Regions from separate parts of the Streptococcus sp. 32226D021BW genome, predicted to be linked through region 2. Evidence: predicted binding sites of a transcription regulator. Region 2 holds the regulator's gene; each other region holds the start of a gene.

Region 1 (2,274 bases), on a different contig from region 2:
AAGCGACAATTGAGTCGCTTCTAATGAGTCGCTTCTAACTATAGTAGAGTAGAAATTAGTGACTGTGGCAGAAGTCAAGTACCATGCGGCCTTGGATAGTACCAGCAGCCATTTCATCAAAGACGGCTTCTGCATCTTCTACAGGGCGTTTTTGAACAACTGGAACAACTAGACCGATAGCACCAAAGTGGAAGGCTTCTTCTAGGTCTTTACGAGTACCAACCAGAGAGCCGACAACCTTGATACCATCTAGTACAGTCTTCACAATGCTGAGGTCCATGTATTCAGATGGGAGGCCGACTGCAACCACATAACCGCCTGCACGAACGCTGTCAATAGCCTGGTTGAAGGCAACCTTAGAAACAGCCGTTACGACAGTTGAGTGGGCACCGCCGCCAGTTACTTCCTTGATATAGCCAGGCACGTCTTCCACTTCAAGACCATTGATGATGACATCTGCACCGACTTCTTTGGCTAATTCCAATTTGTCATTATTGATGTCTACAGCGATAACGTGGGCATTGAACACTTTCTTAGCGTATTGGACTGCAAGGTTGCCTAGTCCACCTGCACCGTAAATGACAATCCATTGACCTGGTTCTAGGTGTGCTTCCTTAATAGCTTTATAACAAGTAACGCCGGCACAAGTGATAGAACTTGCTTGAGCTGGATCAAGACCTTCTGGAACTTTTACCGCATAGTCAGCTGTTACGATACATTGCTCAGCCATACCACCGTCAACAGAGTAGCCTGCATTTTTTACTGTACGGCAGAGGGTTTCACGGCCAGTAGTACAGTATTCGCAAGTACCACAACCTTGGAAGAACCAAGCAACGCTGACACGGTCGCCGACCTTCAAGCTGGTCACATCAGGGGCGATTTCAGTAACGACACCAATCCCTTCATGCCCAAGAACACGGCCAGGGACCTTGCCAAAATCACCTTGAGCAACGTGTAGGTCAGTATGGCAGACACCACAATATTCAATCTGAACCAGAGCTTCGCCAGTTTCAAGTGGACGAAGTTCTTTTTCAACAACGACAACACCAGTAGATTCTGGATTAACGACAACTGCTTTCATGGCAGACCTCCTATTTATTGTAGCACATTTTTTAGATGTGTTAATATAGATATTTTCTTGTTAATAATATCACATAAAACAAGAAAATGCAAGTAAATCAGAAGAGAGGGGAGTGTATCTGCTTTTGAAAACAATCAGATAATTACTGAAATTTTTTCATAAAAAGCCATTTACTTGTAAGCGTTTTCTTGTTAAAATAGAAACCAAAGGGGTTAGTTGTTAGATTTTTATGTCTTAGGTTTATTTTTGAAGCTGTTAACAGATACATTTCAGAAAGTTTTCTGAAATGTACTCCAGATAAACAAAAAGAAAGCGTTTTCAAAAATAAAACAGAAAAAATGTGAAAAAAATAACAAATTCTCTTTACAAATAAAATAAAAAGTTGTAGAATAAGATTGTGAAAAAATTAACAAAATGTTAATAAGAAAATTTGGAGGAACACAATGGCTGATAAAAAAGTTGTATCACCAGAAGAAAAATTAGCAGAAGCTCGCAAGCACGTTGATGAGCTTGTTCAAAAAGGTTTGGTTGCTCTTGATGAGTTCCGCAAACTTGGTCAAGAAGAGGTAGACTACATTGTAGCTAAGGCTTCGGTAGCTGCTCTTGACAAACACGGTGAATTGGCAATGCACGCTTTTGAAGAAACCAAACGTGGTGTATTCGAAGACAAGGCAACTAAAAACTTGTTTGCCTGCGAGCACGTTGTTAACAATATGCGCCATACAAAAACAGTTGGTGTCATCGAAGAAGATGATGTAACCGGCTTGACCTTGATTGCTGAGCCAGTTGGTGTTATCTGTGGTATCACGCCAACGACTAACCCAACGTCAACTGCCATCTTCAAAGCCTTGATTGCTTTGAAAACACGTAACCCTATCGTCTTTGCCTTCCATCCATCTGCTCAAGAGTCTTCAGCTCACGCAGCGCGTGTTGTCTATGAAGCAGCTGTGGCAGCTGGTGCTCCAGAAAACTGTATCCAGTGGGTAACAAAACCATCTATGGAAGCAACTTCTGAATTGATGAAGCACGACGGTATTGCGACAATTCTTGCAACGGGTGGTAACGCCATGGTGCGTGCAGCTTACTCTTGTGGTAAACCAGCTCTTGGTGTAGGTGCCGGTAACGTTCCTGCCTATGTTGAAAAATCTGCAAACATCCGTCAAGCTGCTCATGATATCGTCATGTCTAAGTCA
Region 2 (2,274 bases):
AAATTGAGTAATCAGGAATTATTGGCTATTTTTATCCGAACAGGAACCAAAAATGAGCCTGTTTCTATCCTGTCCAATAATCTACTCAATCGCTTGGAAAGTTTGGCTGCCCTTAGAGAGCTGTCTATTGAAGAATTGCAGAGCTTGACAGGCATCGGTCGTGTCAAAGCGATTGAAATCAAGGCCATGATTGAGCTAGGAAAACGGATTAACCAGTCGGAGCTTTTATTGAATGAACGTATTTTAGGAAGTGAGAAATTGGGCCGAAAGATGATCCAAGAACTTGGAGATAAAAAGCAAGAACATCTAGTTGCCCTCTATCTCAATACGCAAAATCAGATTATCAGTCAAAAGACTATTTTTATAGGAAGTGTCAACCGGAGTATTGCTGAGCCAAGAGAAATCCTGCATTATGCGGTAAAATGCATGGCAACATCCATTGTCATTGTTCATAATCATCCGTCGGGATCCGTTGAGCCAAGTAGGAACGATTTATTATTTACCGAGAATTTAAAAAAGTCCTGCGAAACACTAGGACTGGTCTTGTTGGATCATTTGATTGTAGGAAATAAGGACTATTATTCTTTTAGGGAAGAAAGTGAGCTATTTTAGAGGATAAAAAGAGAGGAGCCGGGAATTCGGTTCCTCTGTTCATTATTCACCCTTGCGCATGAAATAGAGCAGGGTTTGCAACTCGCTGGTCAGGTCAACATACTGAACGACTACATCTTTGGGAACTGATAAATTGACCGGAGAGAAACTGAGAATGCCTTTAATACCTGCTTCTACGAGAATGTCAGTTACTTCCTGTGCTTTGATACTTGGTACGGTCAGAATCGCTGTTTGAGCATTAGCTTCTAAGATACGTTCCTTAATTTCAGAAATAGCATGGATGGGAATATTTTCATCAACGGTTCCAACCGCTGGATTGTCATCCGCTTCAAAGGCCATGACAATTTTCATTTTATTGCGCTCATGGAAGCGGTAGTGGAGTAGGGCACGACCCATATTTCCAACACCGACAAGCATAACATTGGTGATGGAATTATCGTTCAGAATTTCTGCGAAGAAATCCATCAATTCTTTTACATTGTAGCCAAAGCCACGGCGACCTAGTTCACCGAAGTAGGAAAAGTCACGGCGCACGGTTGCGGAGTCGATACCGATGGCTTCTGCAATTTCCTTGGAGCTAGCTTTTTCAATATTGCCGGCATAAAAGCGTTTAAAGATACGATAATAGAGCGAAAGGCGCTTGGCAGTTGCGCGTGGGATATCTGCTTTTTTCTCGTTTTTCACAATGACCTCCTTAAATATGGTTGACGACAATACTATACTAGCTGACTGGTCTAATGCTTATTTTACTTGAGTATAGGCCAACCAATTTTTCATTCATTTTCAATTCTTTATTCTATTCTAGTCCAAGATTGTGAAAAAATCAACAGATTGAATTGAAAAAGACTAAGCATGAAATGTTGCCTAGTCTAGTGTTTGAAAGTAGCGGTAGAGGTCACCAATGGTTCCTTTATAATCTAACTGGTGACCATCTCGTATTAGTTTGGTTACAGGATAGTAATCAGGAAGAGTGAGGCAACCTGAGAAGGCCAGTTTGGCTGCATCCAGATTGTCAAACTCTTGTTTTCTATCTATTTTGTAAGCATCTTGATAGTGAACAATAATCATGCTTAACCTTCCTTGGTAAATAGGTCACGGTCCACTAAGCTATCCATCAAGAAGTAGAATTTTTCCTGGATGACCTTGTTTCCATTTTCTTTAAAGATATTGACCAAGTGCAAGCCAGATTTGTCTGTGATGTTGATTTTAAAACCATTCAACTCTTTATTGACAATAATCTTTAAAAGAAAACCCTGATTTGAGTTAGGAACTTCTTCCAAGAGGCGCGTGAGTTGGTAGTGACCTGCTTTTGTTTGTTCAAAAGTGGTATCTTTTAGGGTGTATTTTTTGATGTTAGGGCTAATGTGATAGGTAAATGCGCAATCTTTTAGGCTAACTGATTGTTGAAAGGCCATTTTATCCTCCAATAATTTTTTGTAATTCTGTAAGAAGAATATCTATCTCTTCTAGGGTATTTGTTTCAGATAGGCTGATACGGATGGACTCTTTCAATCGATGAGATTCTTTTCCGTACATGGCTTCCAGTACATGACTGTTCTGAACAACGCCAGCAGTACAAGCTGACCCACTTGAAACTGCAATTCCAGCCAGGTCTAATCTCATCAGAACTTGCTCATTGAGCTTGTCTGGGAAACCTATGTT
Region 3 (2,274 bases), on a different contig from region 2:
CACTTCATAGAGTTCTGATAAGAGGCTGAGAAGAACCGTTGAATATAATGTTGGCTGATTAAATAGCTGAGTAGCTTGGAGAACGTTAATAACCCCACGACCATCTTCTGCAGTCCGCATCAAATCAGCAATGTCAAGGCTTGGCTCACCGAAGAAAATCTTACCACCTTGTTGCTCCAAAACAACCAAGCTACGCAAGATAGCACCGACCGAACGAGCTGGAATATTTCCATAATACTGGCTCAGCTCTGTCGCATTTTCAGCCACAAAATTGAGCATAGCCCGCAGGTCCATCAGATCAATCAAGAGAAGGCCACGCTCGTCTGCCACGCTGAAAACAATATTCAGGATGGACTCCTGAGTATCATTCAAGCCCAGCAAGCGTGTCAACAAGACAGGCCCCAGCTCTGAAATAGTCATGCGGACAGGAGTCCCATTTTCCCCCAAGACATCCCACAACTCAACTGGATAGCCAACTGGACTATAATCATGATAGTGAGTCTTCTCTAGACGACTAGGATCAATCTCCTTAGTATTGGCCGCAACCAAGCTATTCAAATCACCCTTGATGTCTGATAAAAAGACAGGAATACCCGCGTAACTCAACTGCTCCGCCAAGACTTTCAAGGTCACTGTCTTACCCGTACCCGTAGCACCTGCTATAATTCCATGACGATTGAGCCGCTTAAGCTTCATCTCTGCACGCTCACGACCATAACCAAAAGCAATAATATCTGACATATACTAGCCCCATTTCCGATTTTTCTATCCTTATTGTAGCATAGTTTTTTGGAAAATAGCAGAGCAGATAACTTAGCTTTCACATAAAATATTCATATCCATTCTTTCTACATATCATGATTTTCAGACAAATGAAGGTCATCTGTCAATTGATAACGGTTACTTTTGTTTTTTACTGAAAAACACTTACTTTTTTAGCGGTTTTCTGTTATACTCTTTTATTGTGAGAACATTCTCAAATACGTTTTAAAATACAAAGGGGATTATTATGGCAGCACAACCAGATTCGCTGATTTATAATATCGACAAAAGTATCAAGAAAAAAGCAGACTTGATCGAAAACAACTACTTTGCCTATGCTATTCGTGCAACCATGGCTAGTGTCTATCTAGCAATCGGTTTGGCCATCTCAGTTTATACGGCTGACAAGCTCAATCATATCGTTCCTGACTTAGGAAAATTCAGCTACGCTTTGATGTTTGGCTGGTGCTTGGTCATGATTTTGTATATGAACGCTGAGCTTGGTACTTCAAACATGATGTATATGACTTCTGCCATTCACCGCAAGGTTATCCCAACTAAGACTGCTTTGAAAATCTTGGCAACATGTATTTTCTTCAACTTTGTCGGTGCGGTTATCGTCTGCTACCTCTTGTCTTTGACATTACCATACCAACATATTGATCCACATAGCTACTTGTTAGAAGCAACTGTTGCTAAATTGGCTAAGACACCATTGACACAGTTTGTAGAAGGTATCTTTGCCAATATCGTTGTAAACATTGCTGTGTTTGTTACCATGCGTATGAAAGACGATGCTGGTCGTGTTATTTCATTGATCTTTATCATCTTCATCTTTGCCTTCCTTGGCTTTGAGCACGTTATCGCAAACTTCTCTACCTTCTCACTTGCCTTCTTTGCAAATGGCGGACCTGTTGAAGGAATGAATGTATTGAGTGTATTAAGTAACTTCCTATTCTCAGGACTCGGAAACTACGTTGGTGGTGGTCTCTTGATCGGTCTTCTTTATAGCTGGTTGAGTGATAAATCAAAACTTTACGTTGACTAATATAACTATTTACGGTTGGAAATCCAACCGTATTTTTTTGACAATTTTTGCACATATATCGTTGACAAAATATCTGTTTAGGTGTATATTTAACATATAACAAGATTTGATATATAACAAATAATAAATATATACCAAATCCAAACCTAATTACCCAACTATCAAAGAAAGGAGCGTCCTATGCATTTTCCAGTCCCCGCAGTGCTGACAGAATTTCTTATCCTGGCTATTTTGGAGTCCGATGATTCCTACGGTTACGAAATCTGTCAGACCATCAAACTGATTGCCAACATCAAGGAGTCCGCCCTCTATCCCATCCTGAAAAAGCTAGAGCAGAATGACTTTTTGACCACCTACTCCCAAGAATACCAAGGCCGCATGCGCAAGTATTACAGCCTGACCCAGCTGGGCCATGAAGAACTGGTTCGGCTCAAAGATGATTGGGACACCTACACAACAACCAT

Evidence for each region. Region 2 encodes Rex, which represses fermentation and respiration genes when NADH is low (regulators of the CRP and FNR family bind a similar motif). Its sites were predicted from a motif close to TTGTGAANTANTTCACAA; they were not measured.
Region 1: a site for Rex is predicted at 1,139-1,156, ahead of adhP (alcohol dehydrogenase AdhP). Genes of this name have one in related genera too.
Region 3: a site for Rex is predicted at 963-980, ahead of ACEE44_RS03855 (formate/nitrite transporter family protein). Genes of this name have one in related genera too.

Annotation. Positions count from the first base shown of each region.
Region 1 covers NZ_JBPPVC010000004.1:34,950-37,223, reverse strand. The annotation lists gene adhP (alcohol dehydrogenase AdhP) at 56-1,081, opposite strand; gene adhE (bifunctional acetaldehyde-CoA/alcohol dehydrogenase) at 1,525-2,274, shown strand, end outside.
Region 2 covers NZ_JBPPVC010000001.1:91,414-93,687, forward strand. The annotation lists gene radC (RadC family protein) at 1-612, shown strand, start outside; gene ACEE44_RS00490 (redox-sensing transcriptional repressor Rex) at 655-1,296, opposite strand; gene ACEE44_RS00495 (DUF4649 family protein) at 1,477-1,680, opposite strand; gene ACEE44_RS00500 (DUF1831 domain-containing protein) at 1,683-2,027, opposite strand; gene ACEE44_RS00505 (cysteine desulfurase family protein) at 2,029-2,274, opposite strand, start outside.
Region 3 covers NZ_JBPPVC010000004.1:62,295-64,568, forward strand. The annotation lists gene ACEE44_RS03850 (helicase HerA-like domain-containing protein) at 1-741, opposite strand, end outside; gene ACEE44_RS03855 (formate/nitrite transporter family protein) at 1,010-1,810, shown strand; gene ACEE44_RS03860 (helix-turn-helix transcriptional regulator) at 1,991-2,274, shown strand, end outside.